4 regions of the Vibrio japonicus genome follow, and region 1 is predicted to be linked to each of the others. Evidence: predicted binding sites of a transcription regulator. Region 1 holds the regulator's gene; each other region holds the start of a gene.
What was found. Region 1 encodes CRP, which controls carbon source genes, mostly activating them, when cyclic AMP is high. Its sites were predicted from a motif close to TGTGANNNNNNTCACA; they were not measured.
Positions count from the first base shown of each region.

Region 2: ectA (diaminobutyrate acetyltransferase) is a predicted target of CRP. The motif match lies at 1,283-1,298, and genes of this name have one in related genera.
Region 3: mlc (sugar metabolism global transcriptional regulator Mlc) is a predicted target of CRP. The motif match lies at 1,625-1,640, and genes of this name have one in related genera.
Region 4: rppH (RNA pyrophosphohydrolase) is a predicted target of CRP. The motif match lies at 1,743-1,758, and genes of this name have one in related genera.

Region 1 is NZ_CP102096.1:2,541,368-2,544,545, reverse strand. It holds gene astD (succinylglutamate-semialdehyde dehydrogenase) at 1-146, shown strand, start outside; gene NP165_RS12095 (DUF1338 domain-containing protein) at 265-1,056, shown strand; gene crp (cAMP-activated global transcriptional regulator CRP) at 1,221-1,853, opposite strand; gene NP165_RS12085 (phosphoribulokinase) at 2,097-2,966, opposite strand; gene NP165_RS12080 (YheU family protein) at 3,042-3,178, opposite strand, start outside.
Region 2 is NZ_CP102097.1:895,206-898,383, forward strand. It holds gene choV (choline ABC transporter ATP-binding protein) at 1-210, shown strand, start outside; gene NP165_RS17205 (tetratricopeptide repeat protein) at 233-1,075, opposite strand; gene ectA (diaminobutyrate acetyltransferase) at 1,389-1,931, shown strand; gene ectB (diaminobutyrate--2-oxoglutarate transaminase) at 1,956-3,178, shown strand, end outside.
Region 3 is NZ_CP102096.1:962,791-965,968, reverse strand. It holds gene NP165_RS04685 (chemotaxis protein CheV) at 1-98, opposite strand, end outside; gene mlc (sugar metabolism global transcriptional regulator Mlc) at 332-1,549, opposite strand; gene pyk (pyruvate kinase) at 1,787-3,178, shown strand, end outside.
Region 4 is NZ_CP102096.1:2,247,300-2,250,477, reverse strand. It holds gene NP165_RS10600 (NADP(H)-dependent aldo-keto reductase) at 1-188, opposite strand, end outside; gene NP165_RS10595 (DUF6482 family protein) at 317-625, shown strand; gene mutH (DNA mismatch repair endonuclease MutH) at 622-1,287, opposite strand; gene rppH (RNA pyrophosphohydrolase) at 1,911-2,429, shown strand; gene ptsP (phosphoenolpyruvate--protein phosphotransferase) at 2,432-3,178, shown strand, end outside.

The DNA.
Region 1 (3,178 bases):
ATGCACCATTTGGTGGTCCGGGCGCTTCAGGTAACTTACGTCCAAGTGCTTACTATGCGGCGGATTACTGTGCCTACCCAATGGCTTCAATGGAAGGCGGCGAGACGTTGCTTCCAGCGACGCTAAGCCCGGGTGTAGAGCTGTAAGAACTAAGAAATAGAACGTCACAGGTTTGAGGCTATCTGATTGATTCTCTGGACAAGTCGATTAGATGGCCTTTTTTATAATCCAATAACCGTAAACAACCTTTAACAAGGAGGCGTTATGACGCCAGATGTTTTATTCCAGTCGTTATGGAATGACTATATTCAACGCTTATGTCCCTCTGCAGAACAAGTACACCAACTGCTTCAGGAAGATGAACCACTGATCAATGACCACATCGCTCTACGTACATTTAACGTAGCGCCTTTGGGTATCGCGACGTTAGCTCAACCGTTTCTTGACGCAGGTTATAAGCCTTGTGGCGATTACGAGTTTGAAAGTAAAAAACTGGTCGCAAAACACTTTGAGCACCCAGATCCGAAACAGCCAAAAGTGTTCATCAGTGAGCTCAAAGTCAACGAGTGTTCTGAGGAACTGCAAGCGATCGTAGCTAAGCTCGTTGAGCAATTGGACACCGATAAGCTAAAAGGTCACGAGTTCCTGTATGGCGGACGCTTATGGGATCTTAGCTTTGCCGATTATCAAATTCTGGCAAAAGAGAGCGAATATGCATCATGGCTGGCAGCGCATGGTTACGGTGCAAACCACTTTACAGTGAGTGTGAATCAACTGAACGCTTTTGCTGAAGTCAAAGAGGTGAATGATCACCTTCGTCAAGCTGGGTTTGATATCAACGAATTCGGTGGCGAAGTGAAAGGCTCACCGGAAGTGCTATTAGAGCAATCGTCGACGATGGCAGATAAAGTGCCAGTACAGTTCACAGAAGGCACTGAGATCGTACCGGGCGGCTTTTACGAGTTTGCTAAGCGTTACCCAATGAGTAACGGCGAGCTTTATCCTGGATTTGTCGCGGCATCAGCAGACAAAATCTTCGAAAGCACCAACGGTTAACAAACGTCTCTGGTAATAAGGGTTACTTACCCAAGTTCTTAAGACGTCATAGCTTCTATCGAGCCTTAGTTATGGCGTCGCCCCCTTCTTTAGAAGGCGGATAAAGAAAAAGCCACCAAATTTGCATTTGGTGGCTTTTATATTCTTGCTCGGTTAATCAGAGATTAACGAGTACCGTAAACAACGATTGTCTTACCGTGCGCAGAAATTAGGTTCTGCTCTTCAAGCATTTTCAGGATACGGCCTACTGTCTCACGAGAACAGCCAACGATCTGTCCAATTTCCTGACGAGTGATCTTGATTTGCATACCGTCTGGGTGCGTCATCGCATCAGGTTGTTTTGCTAGGTTCAGTAGAGTTTGAGCGATACGGCCTGTTACGTCTAGGAACGCTAGGTCACCCACTTTCTGGCTCGTCACCTGAAGACGACTTGCCATCTGTGCCGATAGGCGCATCAAAATGTCTGGGTTAACTTGAATTAGCTGACGGAATTTCTTGAAAGAGATTTCCGCGACTTCACAAGGAGATTTTGCACGAACCCATGCTGTACGTTCTTGATCTTCTTCGAACAGACCAAGTTCACCGATAAAGTCGCCTTGGTTTAGGTAAGAAAGAATCATTTCCTTACCTTCTTCGTCTTTGATAAGTACTGCAACAGAACCTTTAACAATGTAGTACAAAGTTTCTGCTTTCTCGCCCGCGTGGATCAGCGTGCTTTTTGATGGGTACTTATGAATATGACAGTGTGAAAGGAACCACTCTAATGTTGGGTCGGTTTGAGGTTTACCTAGAACCATAATATCTCACTTCCTCTGCAGGGTACGCTTGCCGCTTTCCATGTTTTAGCTAAGCCTTAAATTAGGACTTACTAGGATAAGAGCACTTGATAAGTGCTGCAAGCTATCTTGTGTTTCGGTTTCAAATAGTATCCTTTTTCTAAGCTGATTTCTTGACTTTAATCGGGTACACATGCTGATTTCCTAAACAAAATTGTGCACATGATCACGGTATGAAAAGTAATCGTGCTTTAGAAACGTCGCTTAGCCAATTTTACCCGTTTCGATGAGTTGCTGAAGGATAGGTCTGACAATCAGTTCCATCGCAAAGCTCATCTTGCCTCCAGGGACAACCAAGGTGTTATGCCGAGACATGAAAGAGCCATCTATCATGGCGAGCAGATATGGGTAGTCCACGTTGGTTATACCGCGTAGTCGAATGACCACGAAGCTTTCATCTAGGCTTGGGATGCCTTTGGCGTTTAGCGGGTTAGAGGTATCGACAGTCGGTACGCGCTGAAAGTTAATATGAGTCCGAGAAAATTGTGGCGTAATGTAGTTGAGGTAGTCATCCATAGAACGCACGATAGAGTCCATAACGGCCTCTCGGGAGTGACCTCGGTCACGCGTATCGCGAACGAACTTCTGAATCCACTCTAGGTTAACAATCGGCACCATACCAATCAAAAAATCGACGTGCTGTGATACGTTGACGTCACCATCAACCACACCGCCGTGAAGCCCTTCGTAAAAGAGTACATCAGAGTTTTCAGGGAGCTCCTGCCAAGGAGTAAACGTTCCGGGCATTTGATTGTACGGTACGGCTTCATCAAAGGTATGAAGGTAACGGCGCACTTGTCCGGTTCCGTCGTAGCCATACTGACGAAAGAATTCAGCCAATGCGGGGAAGTCGTTAGCCTGAGGTCCAAAATAGCTAATATGCCGCCCTTGGTCTCGGGCTTTACGTATCTCTATGTCCATTTCTGGTCGAGTAAAGCGATGGAAGCTGTCACCTTCAACCCATGCGGGCTTAACGTCCATCATGTTGAACATTTTTCGGAAAGCTTCAGATGTCGTAGTAGTACCGGCACCAGATGAACCTGTTACCGCGATAATAGGGTGTTTTGCTGACATGACAAACCTTGTCTGTTAGTTACTTACCTGTAATTAAAACCACTATAACACGCTTTAGGGTCACGTCACTGCACACTATTCTTTAAAGTGTCGCCTTAGTTGAATATCAACGGTTTCATGGAGTTCGGAGAACACCACCACGGCTTCACCCGATTCGAGCTGGGCTTTGATCTGGTCAACCTTATTTTGCAAGGAGACTTCGTGTTCTCCAT
Region 2 (3,178 bases), on a different replicon from region 1:
CAGCAAGGTCAGTTTGATATTGATCAGGTGGACCAAAATACCATCGTAGTGGCTAGCCCAGAGATTGGTATGAGAGAAGCGATTGAGCTTAAGCAGCGTAGTGGTCAACCAATACTGCTGGTCGAGAATGGTAAGCTGGTGGGCGTGCTCAACGACAGCAACTTCTATGACGCGTTGCTAGGCAATTATAACGCTCCACAAGCGGCGTAGCTTGCGGAGCGGTTCAGTAGTCTTAGTGTTCGTTATGTAGCAGTGCATCGAAGCGTGGATTACCGTGTAGCCCTTCTAAATCAGGCTCTGTGTTGATCAGGTCTCGGATAGAAGGGCTCGCTTCGATCGCGCGCTCCAAATCTTCAATCGCTTGCTCTTCAACCCCAAGACGAGAGTAGGCACACGCACGTTGGTACAGTGCAGGTCCGTTGGTTGTATCAAGATCAAGCACTCGGTTTGAAAGGCTGAGTGCCCAGTGGTACTCGTTGATTTCCATTGCGGCGTCAGCTTTGTACGTCAGTGCTTCCAAATCCCCTGGGCGAATGCCCAAAATCTCATCGTAAACATCAATCTTCTGTTCTGGCGTTGGCATGCTTTGCGCACGCAGCCACAGGTTGTGGATCTCGTTGATCTTCTCTATTTCTCTGTTGTTCTCACTAATGATGCGTGTCTTACGCTTCAAATCGCGCTCCAGCACACTGAATTTTTTTTCGTACTCTTTGGCAATCGCGTCAAGGCGTTTGTCAGCCATCTCTCTAGTATTACTTTTGAATTCATTCAAAGATTGCCAGCCAACAAAGGCAATTAACGAAGCGACACCCGCAATGATGTAGAAAAAGTACGTTACCGTGACGTTGGCGTAGTTGAGTGATTTGTCGGCAACGGAAAGCTCGCGATCGGTGATTTGAATGACCAGTTTTCGCTCTAAGTCTTGTTGCTCCTGTCTCAATGCTTTGAGCTCATCGAGTATGTATCGCTCCATTAAAGGGCGGTCGAGCAAATCGCTCTCAGAGTATGACTTTTGTTCGGCGAGTGTCGGCTGGACAAAAGAAAACAGCCCCAAGAGAAGTATCAAAATGCGCATATGCAAGTCATCCGTTTGTTTCTTTATTTTATCGTAGAAGCACGGTAACAAATTCGCGTGCCAGTTAGTATGGCAATTCGCAGGAAATTCAGATTCTTGCACGAAACTAACCTGCTACATGCCTGAGCGATTCCCGATTCCTGTCAGATATTGATAGCTAAATAGATTAGAGTCCTAACCTTTTTTATGTATTTTTTACTCATTAAGCGTGATCTGCGTCACATTAACGCCGATATATTTTGATTTTAATTGGTGTTGTAGAGTCATAATAAATACGAAATTTGTTTAGAGTTCAAAGGAAATGTTTTTTCATATGATCACATCAGCGCCTTGGGTGATGTATCCCGAAATCGGTGAGACCCCAAGTAAAAAATGGAACTTTCGCGAACCTAGCAGAGCGGATGGAAGCAAGATTTTTGGTTTGATTGCAGACTGCCCGCCATTGGATGTGAACTCTTCGTACTGCAATTTTCTTCAAGCAGCGCATTTCAGTGACACTTGCATCATTGCAGAGCAAGACAAAGACATTGCGGGTTTTATCTCAAGTTACAAAAAACCCAGCGATCCTAATGTGTTGTTCGTATGGCAAGTGGCTGTCTCTCCTCGCTATCGCGGTAAAGGCTTGGCTTACAAAATGCTCGACCAGTTGTTACAGCGCAAATCGCTGCAAGGTGTCGATGCAGTAGAAACCACCATCACGAAAGACAATGACGCGTCTTGGTCATTGTTCAAAAAACTCGATGCCAATAACGGCAATGGTGGTGAAGTCAGTACTTTCCTAGACGAAGAAGCACATTTCAAAGGCACGCACGATACCGAGTATTTGTATCGCATCCCTTTAAATAATCCTCAATAAACAGGAGCCATAACGGTCTTTCACATGGATATTTTTAAAAAACGAGAATCCCAAGTACGTTCATACTCAAACAGTTTTCCGGTGGTATTCAAAAAAGCAAAAGGTTGCTGGCTAGAAACTGATCAAGGCGAGCGCTATCTGGACTTTCTTGCCGGTGCCGGATCGCTTAACTATGGGCACAACAACCCAGTCCTTAAGCAAGCACTATTGGAATACATTGAAGCCGACGGCATCACACACGGATTGGATATGCACTCCGACGCAAAAGCGATGTTTCTCAAGTCGCTGCAGCGTTACATCCTTGTCCCAAGAGATCTTGATTACAAAGTCCAGTTTACTGGCCCAACGGGCACCAACGCCGTCGAGGCTGCGCTGAAATTGGCGCGTAAAGTAACGGGTCGCAGCAACATCGTTGCTTTCACCAACGGTTTCCACGGTTGTACCGCGGGCGCATTGGCTGCTACGGGTAACCAACATCACCGTGGTGGTAACGGTGCACCACTTAGCAACGTAACTCGTATTCCATTTGACGGTTACGCGAACATTGATGGTTTGGCATTTTTTGAAACCATGCTCTCTGATAACTCAAGCGGTATGGATAAGCCAGCGGCGGTTCTGCTGGAAACGGTTCAGGGTGAAGGCGGCTTGAACGTGGCGTCAAATGAATGGTTACAGCGCTTGAGCAAACTTTGTAAAGCGCACGACATTTTACTGATTGTTGATGATATTCAAGCAGGTTGTGGTCGTACTGGTACCTTCTTCAGCTTCGAGCCATCGGGCATCAAACCAGACATGGTGACGCTATCGAAATCGATCGGTGGTTACGGCTTGCCAATGGCCATTGTTCTGCTGAAACCTGAACTGGATAAGTGGAAACCGGGCGAGCACAACGGTACGTTTCGTGGCAACAACCACGCCTTCGTGACTGCCGCGAAAGCACTTGAAATCTATTGGGCAAACGACCAGTTCGCAACGCACATTGGTCAATGTTCAGAGATGGTTTCGAACACGATTCAGCGTTTGGTTAAACGCTACCCAGAGCTGTTTGTACAGCAGAAAGGTCGCGGCATGATGATAGGTATCGAATGTCGCAATGGCGATCTGTCGGATGAGATTGCTAAGACTTGTTTTGAACTGGGTATGGTGATTGAAACCGCAGGCCCAGACGATGAGATTGTGAAGTTCTTCTGTCCACTGACGATTACCGAGCAAGAACTCGAACAAGGCCTGAGCATTTTTGAAAATGC
Region 3 (3,178 bases), 1.2 Mb from region 1:
AAGACTTGTCTGCTGTTAAGACTAAATAGCAACAACTCTAAGCGGTTTTCACCAACCAGATTGGTTCGCTGATCGACCGTATTTAAAACTCCAGACATACTGCTTCTCTAACAATGGGTTACAAACTGAATAAGATTAACCAAAGACTAAAACAAAAACTAATACCAAAGCCAATAAATTTTATCTCGATCCTCTGAAGACGCCGAATTAGAGAGCGGCGTCAACACAATCACAATACAACTTGGTATAGATAAAGCTATCAATATCATGTTGCATGTTATCAACATGATATTGAATTCGCTATGAAGAAAAGATAATTAGGGGAGTCAGATTAGCCTTCGATGACTTTCATCAAGAGCAAACCATCATATAAAGCTTGCTTAATCAAAGCCGCGCCCGGCATAGTGGCTTGCTTGTAGAAACGAGATTCCACCAGCTCAAGATCGCGGTGGTAAACAGGTAAACTCTGCTCTTCGATACATTTTTGAATCGCAGGATACAGGACCTCTTTCGCTTGGTTGATTGCCCCACCAATCAAAATTTTCTCTGGGTTAAACAGGTTAATCACGATAGAGATGGCTGAGCCCAAGTAACGTCCAAGCTTTTCAATCACATCAACCGCTAACGGGTCGCCATTTTCTGCCGCTTCACAAATGTCTTCTACTGAGATTTCTTCGAGCTCAGATAACGATGAAGCTTCGCCGTTTTCAATACGCGCTGAGACTTCGTCCCGAATCGCCTGCGAACTTGCGACCGTTTCAAGACAACCGCGATTACCGCAATGACATAACTTTCCGTTGGGATCGATTTGAATATGCCCAAGCTCACCAATGTTACCGTGACGGCCTTGCAGAACTCGACCATCGAGTACAATCCCGGCACCTACCCCGTGATGGATAGAAATAAGAACTGAGTTTTCATTCTCTTTAGAGTGACCAAACAGCTTCTCTGCCAATGCCCATGCACGTGTATCATTCGCAATAAAAACCGGGAGACCTGTCGCTTTAAAGATTTCTGGTCCGAGAGCTAAGTTCTCAACATTGTAGTGCGGCATCTGCAGTACTACGCCCTGTTCAGAATTCACCAGACCTGGCAGCGTCAGTGCAATACTAGTGACTCGATCAAGTTGGTCTGCGTACGTTTGGAAAAACTCATCGATTTCGTGCAGCAGGCGAGCCAGTACGTCTTCTTGATCAATTTCATGAATGTCTATCTTTGTATCGATCAGTACATCCCCACCTAGCTCATGTAGAGCGATAGTGAGGTAACCGCGACCTAAACGCATCGAAAGAAACTGCCAGCCTTCGTTATTCACTTGTAGGCCCACCGCAGGACGACCACGACTGATCGCTTCCTGAACCGTCGTTTCATGAATTAAGTGCGCTTCAATCAGTTCTCGAGTGATTTTGGTAATGCTTGCTGGTGCAAGTTCACTTTCTTTAGACAAATCAATGCGGGAAATAGGGCCTTTTTGATCAATGAGTTTATATACACGGCCAGCATTGACCTGCTTGATATGATCAATATGGCCAGGTTGAGCCATGTACATAGGATGCTCCGAATATCAACAACCGGCTAATTTTTTTACTTTGCGAAGTAATTGTGAAGAGCTTTGATACACAGCCGTGACAAGTGTCACGTATAAACATGATTCTTTGTGTAGTTCATCAAATCGTACTGCCTTTGTCACATTTAGTTCTCTATTTTTTTGCGTTAATAAATATCTGTTTTTGCCACCAGACTACACTCATAACTAATCACGCTTTGATAGTTCAAGGAGCTAAGAATGACCTCACCTCTAAGAAGAACAAAAATTGTCGCTACGCTAGGACCATCAACCGATAAACCTGGCGTACTTGAAGCCATGATCGAAGCTGGTGTCAACGTTGTTCGGATGAACTTCTCTCACGGGAAAGCTGACGACCACCGACAAAGAGCAACTCGTGTGCGTAATATTGCCGCGAAACTCGGAACTCACGTGGCTATCTTGGGCGATCTGCAAGGGCCTAAAATTCGAGTATCCACTTTTAAAGAAGGAAAAGTCGAACTTAATGTCGGTGATAACTTCATTCTAGATAGTGCACTAGCACCCGAGCAAGGCACCAAAGACTCTGTCGGTCTAGATTACAAAGCGCTGCCTCAAGATGTCTCTAGTGGCGATATCTTGCTACTCGATGATGGCCGCGTCCAATTGCAGGTCATTGGGGTAAACAACACTGAAGTGAGAACACGAGTTCTGATCGGTGGGATACTATCAAACAACAAAGGAATCAATAAAAAAGGCGGCGGCCTGTCTGCGGATGCACTGACTGAGAAAGACAAGAACGACATCAAACTCGCCTCTGAGCTAAAAGTGGATTATTTGGCTGTCTCCTTCCCTCGTAATGGCGAAGATATGAAACACGCCCGTCGACTCGCGAGAGATGCAGGCTTAACAACTCGCTTAGTAGCAAAAGTGGAGCGTGCCGAGACTGTCGCCAACGAGGAGAATATTGACGACATCATTTTGGCGTCAGATGCGGTGATGGTTGCTCGGGGCGATCTGGGTGTGGAGATTGGTGATGCTGAACTTGTGGGCGTGCAGAAGCAATTAATTCGACGAGCCAGAAGCTTGAATCGAACCGTGATTACCGCCACTCAAATGATGGAATCAATGGTTGAAAACCCAATGCCAACACGTGCAGAGGTCATGGACGTAGCGAATGCGGTACTGGATGGAACGGATGCGGTAATGCTATCAGGGGAAACTGCTGCTGGTAAATACCCGGTAGAAACCGTGCGCTCTATGTCTGACGTTTGTCTTGGCGCGGAAAAAATGGCCGCAATTAATCGCTCCGGATACCGCTTGGATTCGATCTTTGATAACAGTGAAGAAACCATTGCCATGTCGACCATGTATGCTGCAAACCACATGAAAGGCATCAAAGGTATTATCACTCTCACGGAGTCAGGGCGAACTGCGCTGATGACCTCACGTTTAAGTTCGGGTTTACCTATTTTTGCGCTCTCACGCAATGAAAGCACGTTAAATCTGACTGCTTTGTATCGTGGCGTTTTCCCTGTATTTTTCGAAACCAAAGCCCAAACTGGCCTTGAAACGGCGCAAGATGCCGTCGCTACCCTCAAACGACGAGGACTACTTAATGATGGTGACCTCATCATCATTACCCAAGGTGAT
Region 4 (3,178 bases), 290 kb from region 1:
CCTTGCGTTTTCTCTTTCGGAGGGACTGGGTACATCTCGGCAGTGTCGATAAAGTTGACGCCACGTTCAACGGCGTAGTCTAGCTGCTCAAAAGCTTCTTGTTGTGTGTTCTGTTCACCAAATGTCATTGTGCCAAGGCAGATTTTACTCACCTCTAATGTAGAGTGCGGTAACTTATTGTATTGCATAAACCTTCCTTGTTCTTTTGAGTATAATCACTTCAATATAGGGTATTCAAGGTTCAGAAAAATGGGGGCAGTCGACAATTTTCGCAATTTTTGCGCTATTGACTAGAATTACCAGATGGAGGTGAGCTATGAAGATGACGCAATTGGATAAGTGGATGCACGCCCATCACAAAGGCAGTTCCCACTCTCCGAAAATATTTGTTATTGGATGCTCTGATTTGTCCCAGTATTTACTGGCAGTTGAGTACAAGCATAAACTTGAACCCATTAAGGTGGATGATGAGCCAATTCATTATGATTCACTTGAACAGGTCAAAGAAGAACTGGCTCGATTGGGAGTAGAGCGTGCGTATTTAAGACTGCATAACGCTTATGATGAGTGTGGTGCGGGCGACGGTCCTCTGTATCAAGATGTAGAGCTTTCACTCATGCACTAGGCAAAGTTTTGTTGCAATATCTTAGCGGTAAACTGAGTACGCAAATAAAAACCACGAGGCAGTGTTTTTATCGGTTTTCCGCTCGCGCCGTACGCTTCTGTTAAGGCTCGACTGTTTGCAGCTTTTGGTCTCAGTTGCAGGACTTCACCGTGACGTGCGGTAATTTGCTCTACTTGCCCGATGACAATCATTTCCATGAGTTCTTCCCAATCCGTTTTGAGTTGCATTTCCTCTTCTTCGGTCGGTGACCAAATAAGAGGCGAACCAACACGTCGCTCTGCCAGGGGAATTTCGCGTTCACCTTCAACTGGAATCCACAGTACTCGAGAGAGTTTGTTTCGCACATGGCTGGTCTCCCATGTCAATCCGTGAACACCTATAAGTGGTGCAACGCAGACAAAGGTCGTTTCAAGAGGCTTTCCTGTGTAGCTAATCGGAATGGTTTTTAACTCGATACCCAGTTGCTCAAAATCTTGTTGTGGTTTACTTCCGGCGCTTGCTCCCAAGTGCCACTCTAGAAGTTGACCGACCCAGCCTTTATCCCTTCGTAAATCTGGCGGGACAGGTATTCCCGCTTCTTTGGCAAGTTCTTCGAACGTCACCCCGGCAATATGTTGCGCGCGTTCAATGAGTTCTGCTTCGGACTTTGGCTCTGCTTTCATAATGATCTTTATACTCAACATCGTCAGCGCCTATTGTAGCGGAAATCTCTCTGTTTTTGGTTGAATGAACTTTGATCATTTTGAGGAAAGGATCGTCTTTCATTGGTTATCCACAGGGTGTGGTGAAAAATAGTATCAAATAAGTGAACATGTATGAATTAACAGTGTTTCTGATGGTAATCTCCGCTTGAATTATTCAAACTAGATAGGATTTTGATAGCTGATTTGTGGGTAAGTACATTGCTGGTTGATCTTTGACCGATCTGAGTTGGCTTTTTTTAAGAGTATAATTTTCACTTAAGGTTTTTAAGTGATTTCTTTTTATGGTGTTGTTTATATTGTGTTTTTTATTTTTCGTTTCATTTTTGTTAGTTGAGTTAGGTGGCACATCGATCGAGACGTAATCGCTTGCTCTCTAATTCTTCACATAGTTATACACAGAAAAGGTGAATAAATGTGGCCTGTGTCTCATGTTGATGTGCATAACCTATGCTTTGATGGAAACTTATCCAATTCGAGCGGGTTGAGCGATATTTTCTGGTTCCATCACATTAGTAAGTTTGCTCCTATTGGGGATATGTGGAAAAATCACTGTAAATAAAGATTTTATTAGAGGTTGGCCAGTGATAGATGGCGATGGTTACCGCTTAAATGTGGGTATTGTAATCTGTAACAACCATGGTCAGGTCTTCTGGGCTAAGCGATACGGACAACATTCGTGGCAATTTCCCCAAGGGGGGATTGATGAAGGTGAAACTCCCGAAGAAGCAATGTATCGAGAGTTATATGAAGAGGTTGGTCTTACAAAGGATGATGTGAGAATCGTTGCAACAAGTCGTCATTGGTTAAGGTACAAATTACCCAAACGTCTTGTTCGCTGGGACTCTAAACCTGTTTGTATCGGTCAAAAACAGAAATGGTTTCTACTGCGTTTAGATTGTGATGAGTCTAAAATCAATATGCTACGTGGTAGCTCCCCTGAGTTCGATGGTTGGCGTTGGGTCAGTTACTGGTATCCAGTACGACAAGTGGTATCTTTTAAGCGTGATGTATATCGTCGTGCAATGAAGGAATTTGCTTCGATGGCGATGCCATTTAAAGAACGCAAAGTGAAGAATAAGCGCAAACACAAAAGAGGATAGACATGCTTTCTCAACTAAGGGAAATAGTTGAACAAGTATCTAAGGTTGAAGATGTTCATCAAGCTTTAGATATTTTTGTTAAGCAAACATGCAGTGCGATGAGTACTGAATGTTGTACTGTCTATTTGGCCAATGAAGAGATGCAGCGCCTTGAACTCATGGCAACGCAAGGGCTGCGCTTCAAAGGCGATAAAATACATATCCGATTTAATGAAGGGTTAGTGGGTTTAGTCAAACGAAGTGCTGAACCTCTTAACCTTGCACAAGCCTCTAAGCATCCAAACTTCAAATACTTTTCAGAACTTGGTGAAGAGATTTACCAAAGCTTTCTCGGAACGCCGATTATTTACCGCAAGCAAGTATTAGGTGTGCTCGTTGTTCAGCAAAAACAGCCTCGTCAGTTCGATGAAATGGAAGAATCCTTTTTGGTGACATTGGCTGCTCAGCTTGCTGTGATCATTGCCCATGCTCAAACACAAGGATCATGGCGCTTAGAGAAAAAACAACAAGCTATCTTGGGTATACCCGCCTCTCCAGGTGTTGCGATTGGTGAGTTTTGGCTCGACGACACTCAGCCAGAGCTATCAGAAGTCTGTCCCGCATCAACATTAGATATTGATCGTGAGCAAGAGCTTTTACTGCTCGCGATTGAAGCTGCTCTCAATGATTTTAAGCGGATGCGAAAGAAATTAGACAGTGAAATTAACAAAGATGCACTGGCTATTTTTGATCTGTTTACCCACTTACTT